Regions from separate parts of the Delftia sp. DS1230 genome, predicted to be linked through region 3. Evidence: riboswitches for the same ligand, from Rfam matches in the RefSeq annotation. Region 3 holds a riboswitch; each other region holds the start of a gene.

Region 1 (6,164 bases), 2.1 Mb from region 3:
CGCCCGCTCCGCGCACCTGCAGCAGGTTGCCCCAGAACAGGCGCCGCAGCACGGCATCCTGCAGATAAGGCCGCGCACGGCCCAGCGATGCCGCATCCACCAGGCTTCGCAATTGATCGCGTGCGGCCGGCTCCTGCGCCAGGGGCAGCAGGGTCTGCCACAGGCGCGCACTGGCCACCAGATGGGCGCGCAGCAGTGGCGAGTGCACGGCAGCGATGCCCACACCCTGCTCCACCAGCCATTGCAGCGCCTCCTCGAAGAGCGCGGGATGCCCGCCCGTCAGGGCCTGCAGCGCCTCGATGACCTCGACCGGCCAGGCTGTTGCCGGCCAGCGCTGGCGCGCCATCAGGGCCAGGTCTTCCAGCGTGGGATCGGGCCAGTGGGCCACCTGGCCGATGTTGAGCAGCGACAGGTCACCGCTGCGGTACTTGAGGTCGGCCAGCGCCTCGCTGCCGCACAGCAGCAGGTGCAGGCGGCCGCTGTGCATTTCGCTGAGGCTGCGCAGAATGCCGGCCAGTGTCTCGCGCAGTGCGGCCGTGCCCTGCTCGAAGCGGCTGACCAGGCAGAACAGCCGGCCGCCGGCCAGCAGGCGCTTTTCCAGCAGGGCCTCGAATTCGTAGTCCGAGCCCACTTCGCCCAGCCCGCATTGCCGGCCCAGGGCCGCAAAGTAGTCGGCCGGGGCCGTGCTCACGCTGTACGGCGGCCAGCCGGTCGCGCGAGCGCGGATTGGGCAGGGAAACCCCATTCCTCCAGTTGTTGACGGCTTCCCGGCTCAGCCCGATCTCGGTGGCCACCCCCGAAGCGCTGGCACGGATGCGGCGCATGTACAGACCCAGAAGATGGCCGAAATCCTCGTGAACGCCTGCGGCCACGGCGGGGCCCTGCTCGATTGCGGTGGGCTGCATCAGCGTTGGCCCTGCTCAAAAAGACGGCGCCTGATGGCGCATGTCCATCCTGCGGTGACGACGGTCGGTATCCACATCCTGTTCACCCTCTCCTGGGAGTTTGCCGGATCTTGTGCAATTTGTTTCATTTTGCCGAGCGCGGATTGTCTCAGGATGCGGCATCCCCGCCACCCTGCCCCGCAAACTCCCGCCGCGCGCCGGCCATGCGGTACAGCGGCAGCACCACCGCCAGCACCAATCCCAAAGCCAGCCAGAGCCACAGTCCCTTGCCTCTGAAGGCCAGGGCCGCAATGACGGTGAAGGCCACGGCCTCGCACAGCCCGCGAAAGCCGGCCCGCAGCATGAACAGCCCCACGATGCCCTGCACGGGCGACACGCCGCTCTTGCGCAGGCTGGCCATGGTGTCCAGCAGGGCCTGCACGGATTCCTGGGCCTGGCGGTCACGCTCCTGGTCCCGCTCGCGCAGCCGGGTGATGGCCATGGGCTGGGCCGGATTGGTGAGGGCGGTGCCGTCGGCGCCCTCTTCCTGGCCGGGCTGCGGGTAGACCTCGCCATCCGTATCGACCAGCACCTGGCGCTCCGGGTAACGGGACAGCCAGGCGTGGTGGCTGACCCATTGGCCAGCATCGAAGTGGTAGCGCTCGCTCTCGCCCACCTGGTCGTAGAAGACATGCAGCACCGCCGCCTGCAGGCCGTGCTGGAACAGCGTCTCCAGCAATCGCCAGGGCATGCCGGCCGTGGTGCGGGTGTCAAAGCCCAGCTCCAGGTGCTGGGGGTGGCCCAGGGCGCTGGCATTGGCCCAGTCGTCATCCCACAGCGCGGATCGGTCCAGGGCGGGGTCCAGCTCATGGATCCAGCGCTCGGCCTGCTCCCAGGACTGCCGGGCCAGGTACTGGCAGATCAGTTGCACGCGGCGCAGCTGCAGGGGCGTATCGAAGAAAAGATAGAGGTGATGGACGTTGCTGGACATGGCGGGGCCTGAGGCGTTTGCAGGAATGCCGCGATTGTTCAATTGCAGCCGCCAGCCGGCCCTCCCAGGCCTGTCCAGCACGCGGCTGGCAGGCGCTCCCACCGGTTGACATTCTGTCCACTGCAAGAAGCGGGATGCAGGCGCTGCGGCGGCGTCCTAGACTGCGGCAATTGCCCACAGCGCCCATATTGCCAACCGCGCCCATACCGCCAACCCCGCCCGCCATGCTCAACCTCGGTCTTTTCGACAACGAAGCTTGCGAATCCGCCTCGCCCTGCCACTGGACGCAGATGGAGCACCAGCTCGATGAGCAAGGCTGCGCGCGCCTGCCCGGCCTGCTGGATGCGCAGCAGTGCCGCGACCTGGCCGCTCTTTACGCAAGGGAGGATGGCTTTCGCTCCCGCATCGTCATGGCACGCCACGGTTTCGGGCGCGGCGAGTACCAATATTTCGACTACCCCTTGCCACCGCTGCTGCAGCGCCTGCGCGAGCAGCTGTATCTGCGCCTGGCGCCGGTGGCCAATCTCTGGAACCAGCGCATGGGGCTGGAAGTGCGCTATCCGGACCGGCTGCACGACTTCCTGGCGCGCTGCCACGCGCAGGGCCAGTTGCGGCCCACGCCGCTCATCCTTCAATACGGTGCGGGCGACTACAACTGCCTGCACCAGGATGTCTATGGAGAGCATGTGTTTCCGCTGCAGGTGGTGCTGCTGCTGTCGCGGCCCGGGCGGGACTTCACGGGTGGCGAGTTCGTCATCACCCAGGCCGATGGCGACCGGCAGCGGGCCGATGTGATGGCACTGGACCAGGGCGATGCCCTGGTCCTGGCCGTGCGCCACCGGCCCGTGCCCGGGCGGCGCACCGGCTACCGCCGCGTGGCCATGCGCCATGGGGTCAGCCGCATCCACAGCGGCCATCGCCATACCGTGGGGCTGATCTTTCATGACGCACTTTGATGGATGGCCGGTATGAGCACGCTGGATCTTTTCGCCGATGAACATCCCACCGGGGCCGAATCCATAGGCCCCCAATCCGTGGTGCTGCGCGGCCATGCCCTGCCCCATGCCGCGCAGTTGCTGGAGGCGGTCGAAGGCATTGCGGCGCAGGCGCCGCTGCGCCATCTGGTCACGCCGGGCGGCTTCACCATGTCGGTGGCCATGACCAACTGCGGCGCGCTGGGCTGGACCAGCGACAGGCGCGGCTACCGCTACAGCGCCATCGACCCACTCAGCGGCCAGCCCTGGCCGGCCATGCCGGCCCTGTTTGTACGGCTGGCGGGCGAGGCGGCCGCTGCGGCGGGGTTCGATGGCTTTGTGCCCGATGCCTGCCTCATCAACCAGTACCTGCCCGGCACCCGGCTTTCCCTGCACCAGGACCGCGACGAGCGCGACCTGGGCGCGCCCATTGTCTCGGTGTCCCTGGGCATGCCGGCCACTTTTCTGTTTGGAGGACTGGCGCGCGCGGACAGCACGGCCAGGGTGCCGCTGCAGCATGGCGACGTGGTGGTCTGGGGCGGTGTGGATCGGCTGCGCCACCACGGCGTGTTGCCGCTCAAGGACCAGCCTCACCCGCTGCTGGGCGGGCGGCGCATCAATCTCACTTTTCGCAAGGCGGGCTGAATGGTTGGACGGTCTGAAATGGATAGGCTCAACAGCCAGGATCGCTTCGCCCGCCTGGATTGGGCGCGGATTGCCGCTGAGCTCGATGCCGAAGGCCATGCCCTGCTGCCGCAGTTGCTGACTGCGGATGAAAGCCGCGCCTTGGCCCGCGAGGCGGCCGCCGCGTCTGGCCTGCCGCCCTGCGTGCAGGCATGGCGCCCGGTGCTGTACGGGCATCTGCTGGCCCTGGCCAACCGCTGGCGCGAACACATGGGCATGCAGCCTGGGTTGCCGGGCTGCTTCGAGGATTTCATGCGTCCGGGCCGGCAAGCAGGCCAAACGCAGCCGCAGCCACAGCCACATCTGCTGCGCGTGCCGCAAGCGGGTCATGCCCCGCTGCGTTCATACAGCGAAGGTGCGGCGGTGTTTCCGCTGCAGCTGGTGGTGCTGCTGTCCCGGCCGGGCCAGGATTTCGAGGGCGGCGAATTCATGATGACCGAGCAGCGCCCGCGCATGCAATCGCGCCCCATGGTGCTGCCGCTGGGCCTGGGGGATGCGGCCATCATCGCCACGGGGCCGCGCCCGGTGCGCGGTGCGGCAGGCTTTTACCGCGTGCACCTGCGGCATGCCATCAGCCGCGTTCACCGTGGCGAGTGGCTGGGTCTGGAGCTGCTTTTGCACGACGTGCCCCAGGCGCCAAAGGCTCTGCAAACAGAGCGCTGGCTATAATGCCGCGCCTGCAAAGGCATCCGTGCAACAGGTGTCCGCATGCCAGCCATGGGGATGAAACGGGAACAAGGTGACTGCCAGCAAATGCTTTTTGCGCTGCCGGCACAGGCCTTGGCTGCCCCCGCAACGGTAAACAAGTCAAGGCGCTCCATGCCTGTCCCGCCAGACTCCGCAACCCTGCGGAGGGGCGATGACAGGCTGTCACTGGTCCATGGCGTGGTCTGCAACATGCAGCTTCTGCGGGTGGATTGGGAAGACGGAGAGCTGGGCGGAAGGCATGTCCTTGCGCCGCTTGTGAGCCCGGAGACCGGCCTGCTGCGTTTCGCGCCTGCTGTGCAGGCGTTTTCTTGACTGTCTGCGGGGTGCGGATGGCAACGTCCTGCTCCCCTTCCTCCCACGCTGGCTGGAGAGGTGGCAGTGCCTTGCTTTCGCATCAGACGGTCGAAGACCGATGTTCGAAATGCATTCTTCCTTTTCCAGGGTTTCCAGCGCTCGCGCTGCCCAGTCCCTTTCCGTGCGGCTGAGCCCGCTGGCCCTGGCCTGCGCCTTCATCTGCCTGCCGGCGCAGGCTCAAACCCAAACGCCCACGCCAACGCCAACGCCCCCATCAACCGCCCTGCCCGAGGTCCAGGTCACCGGCCAGGCCGAACGCATCGGCCAGCAACTGGCCCAGCCTGCGCGCTCTGCCAGCCATACCGGCGTCTCCAACCAGGAAGTGCCGGCCAGCGTGGATGGCGTCTCTGCCGAGCAGATGCAGGAGCGTGGCGACTACGCCCTGGTGGACGCCGTCACGCGCACCGTGGGCCTGACGGCCAGCAGCACGCCGGGCAACGGCGGCCTGGCCTTCAGCAGCCGTGGCTTTGCGGGTGTCAATTCCGTGGGCGTGGCCGAAGACGGCATGGTGCTGGGCGTGGCCGCCGGCACCACGGCCTATCCGGGGGACAGCTGGGGCTACGAGCGCATCGACGTGCTGCGCGGCCCGGCCTCGCTGATGTATGGCAGCGGCACCATGGGCGCTACCGTCAACGCCATCCGCAAGCAGCCCAGCCGCACCAGCTCGGCCGAGGTGCTGGTGGGCGCAGGCACGGACGACACGCTGCGCCTGGGCCTGGGCGTGACCGGCGCCCTGGGCGCCTATGCCAGCTACCGCATCGACAGCTACACCGCACGCAGCGCAGGCGAGCGCGCTCTGGACCAGTCGCGCAACGGCAAGTTCATGAGCGCGCTGCGCTTGGAGCCCACGAGCGACCTGCAGATCGACCTGATTGCCGACCGCAGCGTGCAAAAGCCCAGCCGCTACTGGGGCACGCCGGGCCTGGACGGCAAGGTGGTGGAGTCGCTGCGCGACCGCAACTACAACGCCGAAGACAGCGTGCTGCGCTATGCCGACGAGCGCCTGCGCGCCAAGGTGCAATGGAAGGCCAATGACTGGCTGACGGTGCGCAACGAGCTGTACCACGTGAAGTCCGACCGCCACTGGCGCAACATCGAAGCCTACGCGCTCAACCCCGCCACCTGGACCGTGGGCCGCTCCGACTACCTGGAAATCCTGCACGACCTGGAGCAGACCGGCAACCGCCTGGGCCTGAACGTGGACCGGGGCTCGCACAAGATCGCCATGGGCTGGGAGGCCGCGCGCATCAACCTGCGGCTATCCAACAACTCGCCCTATGGCGGCTCGTCCACGGTCTCGGCCTGGGACCCCGTGCATGGCAGCTGGGCCAGCCCCGATGCCACGGCAGCCAAGACAGAAACCGGCGTGACCCAGCATGCCCTGTACCTGGAAGATGCCTGGCGCATCAGCGACCGCTGGCTGGCCATGGCCGGCCTGCGCCGCGATGTCTACGACTTTGCCAGCCACTCGCTGGTGGGCGGCACGGATTTCAACAAGACGCTGGCCGCTACCTCCTGGCGCCTGGGCCTGACCTATGAGCTGGCCCGCAACACCCATGTCTATGGGCA
Region 2 (6,164 bases), 2.1 Mb from region 3:
TCCTTCAGCGTCAGGCGCTCGGGAGAAATCTGTACGTAGATGAGTGATATGAAGGCAGAGAGCATGGATATCCATCAATCGATTTTCTGAACCACGGTCTGGCCCGGCAGCAAGGCCCGGCCATCCCCGCTGCGCGGCAGCATGGGCGCGACAGGCTGGCCGGTCTGGCGGTCCAGCAGCAGCGAATGCGCCTCGCCCGGCGCGAACAGATGGCCTTCGCCCCACTGCCGCAACGCCACGATCACCGGGAACAGCTCAAGGCCCTGGGCCGTGAGCACGTATTCCAGGTAGGCCGAGCCTTCGGCGGCCGGTCGGGTTTCGAGGATGCCGGCCTCCACCAGCCGGCGCAGCCGGTCGGCCAGGATATTGCGGGCCGCGCCCAGGCTGCGCTGGAAATCGCCAAATCGGCTGATGCCGTCAAAGGCATCGCGCACGATGAGCAGCGACCAGCGGTCGCCGATCACATCCAGGGAGCGGGCCACCGGACAGGGCTGCGGTGTGTCAGGACGGATGTCTTCTTTCATGGCGCTATTTTGGTTGCATTTCAAAACTGGTTCAACTAGCATCAAACCAGTTTTGTTTTGCAACCGGATTCAACCCATGAACGCCTTCCCTGCCCCGGACACGGTCCGCATGCCGCGCAGCCTGGTGCTGCTGTTCGCCGCTGCCAGCGGCCTGAGCGTGGCCAATGTCTACTATGCCCAGCCGCTGCTGGAGGCGCTGGCGGCCGACTTCGGCATCAGCCATGCGGCCGTGGGCGGCGTGGTCACCGCCACGCAGGCCGGCTGCGCGCTGGCGCTGGTGCTGCTGGTGCCGCTGGGCGACCGGCTGGAGCGGCGGCGGCTCATGCTTTTGCAGTTGCTGGGCTTGGTGCTGGCCCTGGCGGCAGTCGGCACCGCGCGTTCGGCCGTTCTGCTGCTGGCGGGCATGCTGGCCGTGGGCCTGCTGGGCACGGCCATGACGCAGGGGCTGATCGCCTATGCGGCCAGCGCCAGCCAGGCGCATGAGCGCGGGCGCGTGGTGGGCGCAGCCCAGGGCGGGGTTTTCATCGGCCTGCTTTTGGCGCGCGTGTTTGCCGGCGCCGTGGGCGACCTGGCCGGCTGGCGTGGCGTCTATGCCTGCTCGGCCCTGCTGATGCTGGCCCTGGCCTGGCCCCTGTGGCGGCAACTGCCCCGGCTGGCGGTGCCCTTGCATGCACCCAGCTACACGCAGCTGCTCGCCTCCATGCTCCAGCTGCTGCGCCAGGACCGCATGCTGCGCACACGCGGCATGCTGGCCCTGCTGATGTTTGCCACCTTCAACATCTTCTGGAGCGCCCTGGTCCTGCCGCTGAGCGCACCGCCCTACAGCCTGTCGCTCACGGCCATCGGCGCCTTTGGCCTGGCCGGCGTTGTGGGCGCACTGGCAGCAGCCCGTGCCGGGCACTGGGCCGACCAGGGTTTCGCGCAGCGCACCAGCCTGCGCGCGCTGGTGATCCTGCTGCTGGCCTGGGTGCCGATTGCGCTGCTGGAGCAGTCGCTGTGGGCGCTGGTCGCCGGCATCGTGCTGCTCGACCTGGGCGGCCAGGCCCTGCATGTGACCAACCAGAGCCTGATCTTTCGCAGCAACCCGCAGGCGCACAGCCGGCTGGTGGGCCTGTACATGCTGTTCTATGCCGTGGGCAGCGGGCTTGGGGCGCTGATTTCCACCAATGCCTACGCGCGGTTTGGCTGGCACGGGGTCTGCGTTGCGGGGGCGGCGTTCAGCCTGGCGGCACTGGTGTTCTGGGCCATGACACGGGAGACGGCTGCCCAGGCCAGCGTTCCCGCCTAGACCCGGCTCACCAGCTCCGAAGGCACCCGGCCCAATGCCTTGCGGAACATGGTGGAAAACGCGCTGGGGCTGTCATAGCCCAAATCCAGCGCCACCTGGGTGACCGATGCGCCCGCAGACAGCCGCGACACCGCCGCCAGCAGGCAGGCCTGCTGGCGCCAGGCGCCAAAGGCCATGCCTGTGTGCTGCTGGAAAAACCGGCTGAAGGTACGCAGGCTCTTGTTCAGCGCCTGCGCCCAATCCTGGGGCGTGGCGCGGATGCTGGGCTGGGCCAGGAACTGCTTGCACAGGGCGGCCAGCTTTTCGTCGCGGGGAATGGGCGCGAACAGCGGCAGGCTGCGGGCCGAGGCCAGCTCGTGCAGCACCAGCGTGACCAGGGCGCCGTCGCGGCCCGCTTCGTCGTACAGCGCCGGCAGGTCGGCGCAGGACAGCAGCAGCTGGTGCAGCAGCGGGGTGACGACCAGGGCCTCGCAGTGCACACCCGGGCGGGGCGCAGCAGCCGGTTCGATGTACAGGCTGCGCGTGCTCACGCCCTGCATGCGCACGCTGTGCGGCTTGCTGGCCGGAATCCACACGCCGCTATAGGGCGGGATGGTCCAGGCGCCGTCGTCGGTTTCCACTTCCATCAGCCCGCTCATCCCGTAGAGAAACTGGGCACGCCGGTGGCTGTGCGTGGGCAGCAGCGTGCCAGGCGTGTAGTCGGTGCCGATGGCCAGCACATCACGCGCCACGGCGTCCACGGAATGCAGCGGGATGTTGAGCATGGGAATGTCCGGAAAACAGCCAACAGGCTTTGGCAGGAATTCGAGGATTATTGACCCATCCGCGAAAGCAGGCCAAACCGCGGCATCCTAAGGTTCAGTCCTTGCTCGTTTTTTCCAAAGGACTGTCTGTGTTCCCTCTCCTGCTGCTGGCTTTCGGTGTGCTTGCCGGCGTGACCACCGTGCTCTTCGGCTTTGGCGGCGGCTTCGTGGCCGTTCCGCTGCTTTATGCGCTGCTGACCTCCATCCACGGCGCGGACTCCGCCGTGGGCCAGGCTGCCATGCACATTGCCGTGGCCACCTCCACCTGCGTGATGATTTTTGGCGCCTCCATGGCCACGCTGCGCCAGCACCGCGCGGGCGCCCTGCCCTGGGATCAGGTGCGGCCACTGGCTGGCTTCATCGCGGCCGGCGCCGTGGCGGGCGCGGCGGCCGCCACCTGGATCAGCGGGGAATGGGTGCGCTGGGCCTTCATCGCCTACCTGGCCCTGACCATCGCCGACGCGCTGCTGCGCCCAGGCTTCGTGCACGGCACCGCCGCCGGCATGCAGCCCATGGGCCGGCAGGCCGCCGCCACGGCGGGCCTGGCCATTGGTGCGATCGCGGCCTTCCTGGGCGTGGGCGGCAGCGTGATGACCGTGCCGCTGATGCGCCGGCGCGGCGCCAGCATGGCGGCCGCCACGGCCATGGCCAGCCCGCTGTCCCTGCCCATGGCCGTGGCGGGCACCGCTGCCTACATGCTGGCATCGCGGGGCGCGGGGCTGGGCCCCTGGCATGTGGGCTATGTGGACCTGCAGGCCTTTGCGCTGCTGACGGTCGGATCGTGGACGGGCATCAGGCTGGCGGCCCCGCTGATCGGCCGCATTCCCGATGCCCTGCATGCCAAGGCCTACCTGGCCCTGCTGGGCCTGGTGCTGCTGGTCATGATCGTGGCCTGAGCGCTGCGCTCAACCCTCCTGGAAGATCGCCTCGATCCGGGTCTCGAACACCCGGGCAATGGCGAATGCCAGCGGCAGGCTGGGGTCGTAGCGACCCGTCTCGATCGCATTCACGGTCTGGCGCGACACGCCCAGCAGGTCCGCCAGCGCAGCTTGGCTCCAGCCGCGCTCGGCGCGCAGTTCACGGATGGTGTTTTTCATCGCAGGGCCGCCCCAAGATGAAAAGGCACCCCCTCGGGGGGCAGCGGACCTTGCACAGCAAGGGGAGCGCGGGGGTCATTTTTCATGGGAGGGGCACTTTGGCGGAACAGCTCATCGGCTGCGCAGCCAGTGAGCCACCGAAGCCGCCACCCAGAGCGCACCCATCAAGGGCCACACCATGAACATGCTGAGCTTGGGAAAACCTGCCATTTCCAGGAATCCGTAGGTGAAGGTGATGCCGGCCGTACCCGCCGCCGCAATCGCCAGCTGCTCCAGCATGGACTTGCGCAGGAACTCGTCGGTATCGCGCACCAGGCGCACGATGGCCCGCACGGCCAGCGCAAACGCCAGCATGGGGCTCAGCAGCAGCGCCGTACGCAGGGCCCCGGCCTGCATGTCGGCGCTGAGCAAAAGCGCCCCCACAAGCAGCGCCATGTAGAGCAGCAGCGCAAATCCCAGCTCCTTCTGGTAGCGGCGGTTGGTGACCGTTGTTTGATTCATGGAAGTCTCTCGCAATGTGTAAAGGATGCTTGACATTGTGCGATGCCATCCGCGGACATGTCAAGCAAGCTTTACATCGACACTGAACGCCCCGCCGTACAATCGCCGCCGTTGGTGCCAGCAGCCCCAGGGGCTGCGGTTAAACGGGAAACATGGGGCGGCCAGATAAAGCCGCCCGCATGTACTGCCCCCGCAACAGTGAGTGAAACGCCGCGTGCATGGCACCGGCCCCCGCCAAACCCGTGCCACTGGGCGTACAGCCCGGGAAGGCCTTGGCGAGTGCGTCACCAGTCTGGATACCGGCCAACAGGCGGCCGGCCGCGCATGCAGCGCAGCCGGTCTTTGTGGTTTCCGTGCCGGCGGGGTCGCTGGCGCGCAACTGGCTCGCATCCATGCACACCCTCGCCCTCGCGCGCGCCCCTGGCGCCGCTCTTCGCTCGCCCTCGGCGTTCCCCGTACTGCGCACGTTGTCCGCCCTGGCTGCGGCCTCGCTGCTGGCCTGCCAGGCCCATGCACAGGCACAACTGGCACAACAGGCGCAGCGGGCACAGACCTCCCAGCTCGATACCGTGGTCGTCACCGCCTCGCGCAGCGAGCAGCCCCTGCGCACCGTCACGGCCGACATGACCGTGATCGACGCCGAGACCATTGCCCGCAGCGGCGCCACGGGCGTGGCCGACCTGCTGGTGCAGGTGCCGGGCGTGCAGATCAACCGCAACGGCGGGCCGGGCCAGGTCACGTCGGTCTACCTGCGCGGCACCAGCAACCAGCACACTGCCGTATTCATCGACGGCGTGCGCTACAGCTCGCAGGAGCTGCAGGGCGGCGCGGTCTGGTCCACCCTGCCGCTGGCGCAGATCGAGCGCATCGAAGTGCTGCGCGGCCCGGCCGCCGCCATCTATGGCTCAGACGCCATGGGCGGCGTGATCCAGATCTTCACCAAGCGGGCGGACGGCCAGACCCGCGCCTATGCCGAGGCCGGCATAGGCAACCAGGGCACCAGCAAGCTGGCCACGGGATTTCAGGGCGGTGCCAACGGCTTCACCTACGGGCTGAACCTGGCTGACGAACGCAGTGACGGCTTCGACGTCTACCCCGGCAACACCTTCTCGCCCAACCCGGACAAGGATGGCTACAGCAACACCTCGCTGGGCCTGAACGCGGGCTACAAAACGGGCATCCACCAGATCGATGCCAGCCTGCTGCACAGCCGCCTGCGCACCCACTACGACCAGAGCCCGCCGCCGTTCGACGACTACGACGTGGTCAAGAACACCACCGGCAGCCTGCGCTGGCAGGCCGGCTGGAACGCCATGTACAAAAGCGTGGTCCAGGTCTCCCATACCGACAGCCAAAGCGACCGCCACACCCAGTCGCCCGAAAGCGCCAAGGGCCGCTCCACCAACTACCTGCTGCAGAACCTGTTCACGCTGGGCCAGCACCGTTTCAACATCGACCTGGAGCGCCGCGAGGACAAGCTGGACACGCAATACGCCTGGACGCAGAACACCGACAGCCGGCGCGTGCAGAACTCCCTGTCGGCCGGCTGGCGCCTGACGGAGGGACGCCACCAGTTCGACGCCAACCTGCGCCACGACCAGGTGCGCGACCAGCAGAACAAGACCACGGGCGGCCTGGGCTATGGCCTGCAGATCGACGAGCGCTGGCGCTGGGTGGCATCGGCCGGCACGGCCTTCCGCACGCCCACGCTGTACGAACGCTTCACGGGCCAGGCGGCGGCCGACCTCAAGCCCGAAAGCAGCACCAACGTGGAAACCGGCCTGCACTATGCGGCCGGTGCCAACCGCCTCTCGGCCGTGGTCTACCGCAACAAGTTCAAGAACCTCATCACCTACGACTGGAACAGCGCGGTTCCCTGCAACTGCTACCGCAACTGGCAGAGCGTGGAAATCACCGGCCTGACGCTGTCTGGCGGCACGCGCCTGGGCAG
Region 3 (6,164 bases):
CTCGACCACGAGCTTCATGCGCGTGGCCAGGAAGCCCATGGCATCGACCAGCTCGGCATCGCTGGCGGTGAGGATGTCGGTCACGTCGCGCTGGATGATGGGGAAGGTGATGCCGCCCAGGTGCTGGGTCTGGGCGCCGTCGGCAATGGTCTTGGGGGTGTCTATGTGGACGATGCGGCCTGCGCGCAGCGACTGCTGGCCGTCGTTGCCGGCCTCGGGCTCCACGCCGTAGAGCGCGCACTCGGGGCTGAGCGCACGCGTGGACAGGGCGCTGCCCGACAGCAGGCCGCCGCCGCCCAGCGGCACGAAGAGGGCGTCCAGCGGGCCGGTTTCCTCCAACAGTTCCTTGGCGGCCGTGCCCTGGCCGGCCAGCACGTCGGCATGGTCGTAGGGCGGGATCAGGGTCAGGCCGTGGCGCTCGGCCAGGTCGCGGCCGATCTGCTCGCGGTCTTCGGTATAGCGGTCGTAGACCACCACCTGGCCGCCATAGCCCTTGGTGGCCGCCACCTTGGCGGCGGGCGCGTCATGCGGCATGACGATGGTGGCGGGAATCTCCAGCAGCCTGGCAGCCAGTGCAATGGCCTGGGCGTGGTTGCCCGAGGAAAACGCCACCACGCCGGCCTTGCGCTGCGCGGCGCTGAAGCGAGACAGGGCGTTGAACGCGCCGCGGAACTTGAAGGCGCCCATGCGCTGCAGGTTCTCGCACTTCAGGAAGACGCGGGCGCCCAGCGCCTCGTCCAGCGTGCGCGAGGTGAGCACGGGCGTGCGGTGGGCATGGCCCTGGATGCGTTGGGCCGCTGCGGCCACGTCGTCATAGGTGGGAAGGCTTGTCATCGGTACGGGAGAGAAGGAGTTGCAGATCGGCGGGGTGCCGGGACCTACTTGGCGTAGCTGTAGACCGTGGCGCGCGACACGCCCAGGTGGGCGGCAATGGTCTCCATGGAGCGGCGAAGGTCCAGCAGGCCGTCGCCCTTGAGTTCACGGACCAGGGCGCGCCGCTCCTCGGGCTTGAGGGCGCGCGGCGTGGTCGCCAGGCGCGCCGCGAACTGGTCGATGCGGGCGCGCACCGTGTCGGCACCGGCCCCGGCGCCCATGGGCGCCAGCATTTCGCGGGCCGGCGTGTCGCCGCTGACGGCGGCAAAGCGGTTGAGCATGCTCTGGAAGCCCTGGAACATCGTCAGGTCCACATTCATGCACAGGGCGGCGATGTAGCGGCCCTCGGAGTCGCGGATGCCGATGGACGTGCTCTTGGCCTGGCGGCCATCGGCGAACTGGTTGGGGTAGTTGGCGATGACCTGCTCGTAGCCGGGGTCCTGGATGCGGGCCAGGCCCAGCTCGGTCGCGCCCTGGCCGACCTCGCGGCCCGAGAGATTGTTGTGGATGGCCAGCACCGCATGGGACGGGTCGAGCAGGTCATGCACCACCACCTCGCAGAACGGGGCAAGGGTCTGGCCCAGGCCTTCGGCGATCTTGGCCACCTGTTCCAGCAGTTGGCGCTGCTCGGGAGTGCGTTGTGTCATATTGGACATTTTGTTTTGAATTGGACAAAATGTCAAAACCCAGGCGACCTGCCTTCTTGTCCGTTTCTTGTGCTCCCTGCCATGTTCGACACCCTTGTTCACCTGCTGCAATCCCAGGACGCGCGCTTTCGCGTGATCGAGCACCCTGCCGAGGGCCGCTCCGACCTCGTCGCCGAAATCCGGGGCACGGCACCCGGCCAGGGTGCCAAGGCCATGCTCTGCAAGAGCCGCGATGCGTCCGGTGCGGGCGATCCCCAGCTGTTCCTGGCCGTGCTGCCCGGCGACCGCAAGCTGGACTTCAAGCGCCTGGCCCAGGCCGTGGGCGTGCGCAAGGCCACGCTGGCCTCGCCCGAGGAGGCCCAGGCCGCCACCGGCTGCGTGATGGGATCGGTGCCGCCGTTCTCCTTCAACCCGCAGGTGCGCCTGGTGGTGGACCCGGCACTGGTGGAGCGCTTTGCCGAGATCGCCTTCAATGCGGGCCGGCTGGACCGCTCCATCGTGCTGGACTCGGCCGACTATGTGCGCATTGCCCGGCCCGCGCTGCACAGCCTGAGCGGGGATGGCGCCGATTGACCCGGGGGCCGGGCGGTGCCCACAATCGCAGCAACGCCCGCACATCCTCTCCTGACCATGACCACCCCTGCCAGGCAGTTCCCCGACCGGCCCGATGCGGCCGGCTTTGTGCGTGCGGCGCTGGCTGCCGCACTGGCCCAGGTGCAGTCGCATATGGATGCCGTGGATGCCGTGGACGCCGGCAGCGGCGAGGCCGAACGCATCCACCAGCTGCGCGTGGCCCTGCGGCGCCTGCGCACCCTGCTGCGCGAATGCGCAGGGCTGGCGCCCGGCATGCGCGCCGAATGGGATGCCCCGCTGGCCCTGGCCTTTGCGCGCCTGGGCACGCTGCGCGATGCCTGCACCCTGGCCGACGTGGTGCGGCCGCTGCTGCAGGACGCCGATGCGCCCTTGTGCGATTGGGTCGTGCCGGATGCCGGGCAGGCCGACGCGGACGCGGCCGCTGCGGTGCGCGAGCCGCAGTTTCTGCAAACGCTGGCCGAGATCCATGCGCTGGCGCAGGCGCCTGCAGGCAAGCGGCAGCCCGGCCTGGTCAGCCTGTCCGCCGCAGGCACGCGCAAGTACCTGGCACGGCGGCTGGCGCGCCTGCACCGCCAGGTGCTGCGCGACGGCCGGCACTTCGACCGCCTGCCGCTGGCGCAGCAGCACCGCGTGCGCAAGCGGCTCAAGCGCCTGCGCTACCTGGCGGACTTTGCGCGGGAATTCGCGCCCGGAATGTGGCCCGGCAAAAAGGGCCGGCGCTTTGCCGAGGCGCTGGTGCCCGCCCAGGACGCGCTGGGCCTGCACAACGACATGGCCGTGGCGGCGGAGCATTTCCATGCCGAGGCCGCGCGCGACCCGCGCGCCTGGTTCGCGGCCGGCTACCTGCAGGCCCGCCTGGCCACCAGCGCGCGCAGCAGCCGCCGCGCACTGCGGGCGCTGGCCCGGGTGCAGGGCTTCTGGCTCTAGACCGCATCAGCGATAATCCGCCGCTGGCGCACCGCCGCAGCCCCTGGGCCGTGGCGGTGCGCTGTTGCTGAAGGTGCCCCATGCCGTTCACCGGCCAGGGGTTCAACGGGAAGCAGGTGCGCGATGCCATCGAGGTGGCCGCTCGCAATGCCTGCGCTGCCCCCGCAACGGTCAGCGGAATACAACTCCCCACGCTGGCGTGCTATCCACAGGTCGCGCGCCGCAAGCCACTGTGTCCTTCTCGGGCATGGGAAGGCGGGGATGCCTGCCGCAGCGCGCCCACCCTGCGCGCCGCAGCGTTCCGCAAGCCCGGATACCGGCCTTCTGCATTGCTTTCGGACGCCGCGGGAGTGCGCCTGTCCGGTCCGGCCCCAGCCTGCGCTGCCGTGGCCGGCTCCGGCGTGCGCGCTGTGCGGCGTGGTTCAGACGATAGGCCCCGCGGGTGAGTGGGGCAGTTGGGTCAACGCATGCGCTTCGCTTCTTCGGCCGCCGATTCCTCCGGCCTTCTCTCTGTTCTCCCTCTTGTCTCCAGCCTGCGGCCCGTAGCGGCCGCCGTCCTGCTGGCCAGTTGCGCTGCAGCGGCCGGCGCCGCGCAGGAGCCGGCTTCGGGCCGATCCACGGACTCCGCCGACGATGCGCTGGACGCCGTCTTCGTGACCGCCACCGCGCGGCCCGAGGCGCGCAGCCGCATCGCGGGCACCACGCAGACCATCGACCGCGAGGCCATAGAGCGCTCCAGCGCGCGCTCGGTCACCGACCTGCTGGCCGAGAACGCCGTGGGCTTTCTCAGCGAATGGACGGCGGCCCAGACCTCGATGAACCTGCGAGGCGCCTCCACCGACGGCCAGGGGCGCGACTTCCGCAGCCAGGTGCTGGTGCTGGTCAACGGCCGGCGCGCGGGCACGGCCAATCTGTCCAAGCTCAGCCCCTCGGATGTGGAGCGCATCGAGATCGTGCGCGGCCCGTCCTCGGTGATCTACGGCAGCCAGGCCATGGGCGGGGTGGTCAACATCATCATGAAGACGGGGGCGACCGCACCCGGCACGCGCGCCCAGGTCCAGGCCGGCTCGTGGGACCTGTGGCGCACCGATGCGCAGACGGCCGGCGCCAATGACCGCTTCGACTGGTACTTCGGCGTGAGCGCAGGCGGGCGCGGCGACTACGAGTCGGGCGATGGCGGCACGCGCATGGAGAACACGGGCTGGAAGCGGCGCGGCGCCAGCGGCGCCCTGGGCTGGCAGCTGCACGAGCTGCACCGCGTGGAGCTGCAGCTGCGCACGGACGGCATCTACAACGCGGGCTTTCGCGGATCGGGCGCCAACATCTACAGCCGAGACAACCGCAGCAACCGCTCGCTGGACCTGACCTACGAGGGTGCACTGCCGGGCCAGCGCCTGAGCTGGACGACCCACCTCTACAGCCTGGTCGATACCGATGAGTTCAACTGGGCATCGCCCGTGATCCGCTCGGGCAACAGCGCCGTGCCCGGCACGGCGCGCGACTACAACCACCGCCAGCTGGACGCCACGGGCCTGCGCTTTCAGCCGCGCCTGCGTGTCAGCCAGACCAATGACCTGCTGATGGGCTTTGACTGGGAGCGCAGCAAGCTGCGCTCCGACCGCCTGCGCGTGGCCATGCCGGGCGGCCCGGCGGGCCAGGTCGCGCCCTACGACAACAACCAGACCGAGCAGGTGCACGCGCTGTACTTCGAGGACGCGCAGACCCTGCTTGACGACCGCCTGACCCTGCGTGCCGGCCTGCGCAAGACCTGGGGCACGACGCGTTTCGACGATACGCCCAACCTGGCCCTGGCCCAGGCCAGCACGCGCGACTACGACAACCACACCTGGTCGGCCGGCGCCACCTGGAAGGCCACGGACCGGCTCACGCTGCGCGCTGCGGCCTCCACGGGGTTCCGCGCGCCCACGGCCACGGAGCTGGCCTCGGACTTCACGGCCGTCGGCGGTGGCCGCACCTTCGGCAACCCCAACCTCAAGCCCGAGACCAGCCGCCAGATCGAGGTCGGCGCCGCGCTGCAGCAGCCCGGCTGGCGCGTGGATGCGGCCCTGTTCCAGAACACCATCAGCGACCGCATCATCACCGTCTCGCGCGGGGCCACGACCAATACCTCGGACTACGCCAACAACGCGGCCGACATCGTGGCGCGCGGCCTGGAAATGCAGGCCGACATGGACCTGGCGCGGGCGCTGAACCTGACGGGCCACCAGCTCAAGGCCTGGGCTGGCGGCTACTACCACTTCAGCATGCGGGACAAGGGCTCGGCCGCCTCGGCCAATACCGACAAGGTGCAGCGCATGTACCGCTACGAGGCCTCGGCCGGCGTGCGCTACGGGCGCGGCAGCGGGCGCCTGCAGGGCGACTGGAGCCTGCAGCTGTCCACGCTGCTGCGCGGTCCCATGTGGTACGACACGGAAGAGGCGCTGCTCATCCCGCAGGGCGAGCCCCGCAGCACCTTCATCCACCGCAAGGGCGCCTTCACCATCTGGAACCTGCGTGCCGACTACCGCGTGTCGCCGGGCGTCAAGCTGTTCGCGGCCGTGAACAACCTGTTCGACCTGAACCGCCATCCCATCTTCATCGCACTGGACCGCGCGCCCTGCATCGCCAACCCGGCGTACCAGAACGGCGGCTGCGGAACGTCGATGGCCGGGCGCGAACTCATGGTCGGCCTGCAAGCAGAGTTTTGATGAAGCACCCCCTGAGTCGCTTCGCGCCTTCCCCCGTGTGCACGGCGCCCTCTCTCGCTACGCGGGAGGGGGACGACACCCTCGGGGCGGGGCGGCGCGGCCGGCATAGGCCCTTCCTCGGTGTCCCTCGCTTTGGACTGCGCCGGTTTCATAGGTCATGTACGGCGCCTTGCGTCATGGAACACTGAGATGAAGGCTGTCTGCACACCACGCCGCCAGTTGCTGCGCCAGGGCGCGGCAGCGGCCCTGGGCTGCGGCCTGCCCGCGGCCTGGGCCGACACCGTCGCTTCAGGCGGTCCGGTGGTGCTGCAGGATGCGCTGGGCCGGCGCGTGGAGATTGCCGCGCCGCCGCAGCGCATCGTCTCCATCTTTGCCTCCAACACCGAACTGGTGGCCGCGCTGGGCCTGCTGGACC

Evidence for each region. Region 3 has a riboswitch for cobalamin ahead of AAN986_RS04345 (TonB-dependent receptor). Riboswitches for the same ligand answer to the same signal wherever they lie in the genome.
Region 1: another riboswitch for cobalamin. It lies ahead of AAN986_RS13590 (TonB-dependent receptor); the one in region 3 lies ahead of AAN986_RS04345 (TonB-dependent receptor).
Region 2: another riboswitch for cobalamin. It lies ahead of AAN986_RS13855 (TonB-dependent receptor); the one in region 3 lies ahead of AAN986_RS04345 (TonB-dependent receptor).

What each region holds. Positions count from the first base shown of each region.
Region 1 covers NZ_CP157763.1:3,033,081-3,039,244, forward strand. Annotated here, with positions in the region: gene AAN986_RS13565 (hypothetical protein) at 1-691, opposite strand, end outside; gene AAN986_RS13570 (hypothetical protein) at 1,054-1,875, opposite strand; gene AAN986_RS13575 (2OG-Fe(II) oxygenase) at 2,100-2,831, shown strand; gene alkB (DNA oxidative demethylase AlkB) at 2,844-3,494, shown strand; gene AAN986_RS13585 (2OG-Fe(II) oxygenase) at 3,513-4,202, shown strand; cobalamin riboswitch at 4,215-4,533, shown strand; gene AAN986_RS13590 (TonB-dependent receptor) at 4,654-6,164, shown strand, end outside.
Region 2 covers NZ_CP157763.1:3,093,385-3,099,548, forward strand. Annotated here, with positions in the region: gene AAN986_RS13820 (rod shape-determining protein) at 1-65, opposite strand, end outside; gene AAN986_RS13825 (helix-turn-helix domain-containing protein) at 75-524, opposite strand; gene AAN986_RS13830 (MFS transporter) at 601-1,812, shown strand; gene AAN986_RS13835 (helix-turn-helix transcriptional regulator) at 1,809-2,576, opposite strand; gene AAN986_RS13840 (sulfite exporter TauE/SafE family protein) at 2,705-3,511, shown strand; gene AAN986_RS13845 (helix-turn-helix transcriptional regulator) at 3,521-3,712, opposite strand; gene AAN986_RS13850 (hypothetical protein) at 3,824-4,213, opposite strand; cobalamin riboswitch at 4,309-4,536, shown strand; gene AAN986_RS13855 (TonB-dependent receptor) at 4,606-6,164, shown strand, end outside.
Region 3 covers NZ_CP157763.1:952,715-958,878, forward strand. Annotated here, with positions in the region: gene AAN986_RS04325 (threo-3-hydroxy-L-aspartate ammonia-lyase) at 1-834, opposite strand, end outside; gene AAN986_RS04330 (PAS domain-containing protein) at 879-1,520, opposite strand; gene AAN986_RS04335 (YbaK/prolyl-tRNA synthetase associated domain-containing protein) at 1,602-2,093, shown strand; gene AAN986_RS04340 (CHAD domain-containing protein) at 2,151-3,041, shown strand; cobalamin riboswitch at 3,096-3,381, shown strand; gene AAN986_RS04345 (TonB-dependent receptor) at 3,509-5,749, shown strand; gene AAN986_RS04350 (ABC transporter substrate-binding protein) at 5,939-6,164, shown strand, end outside.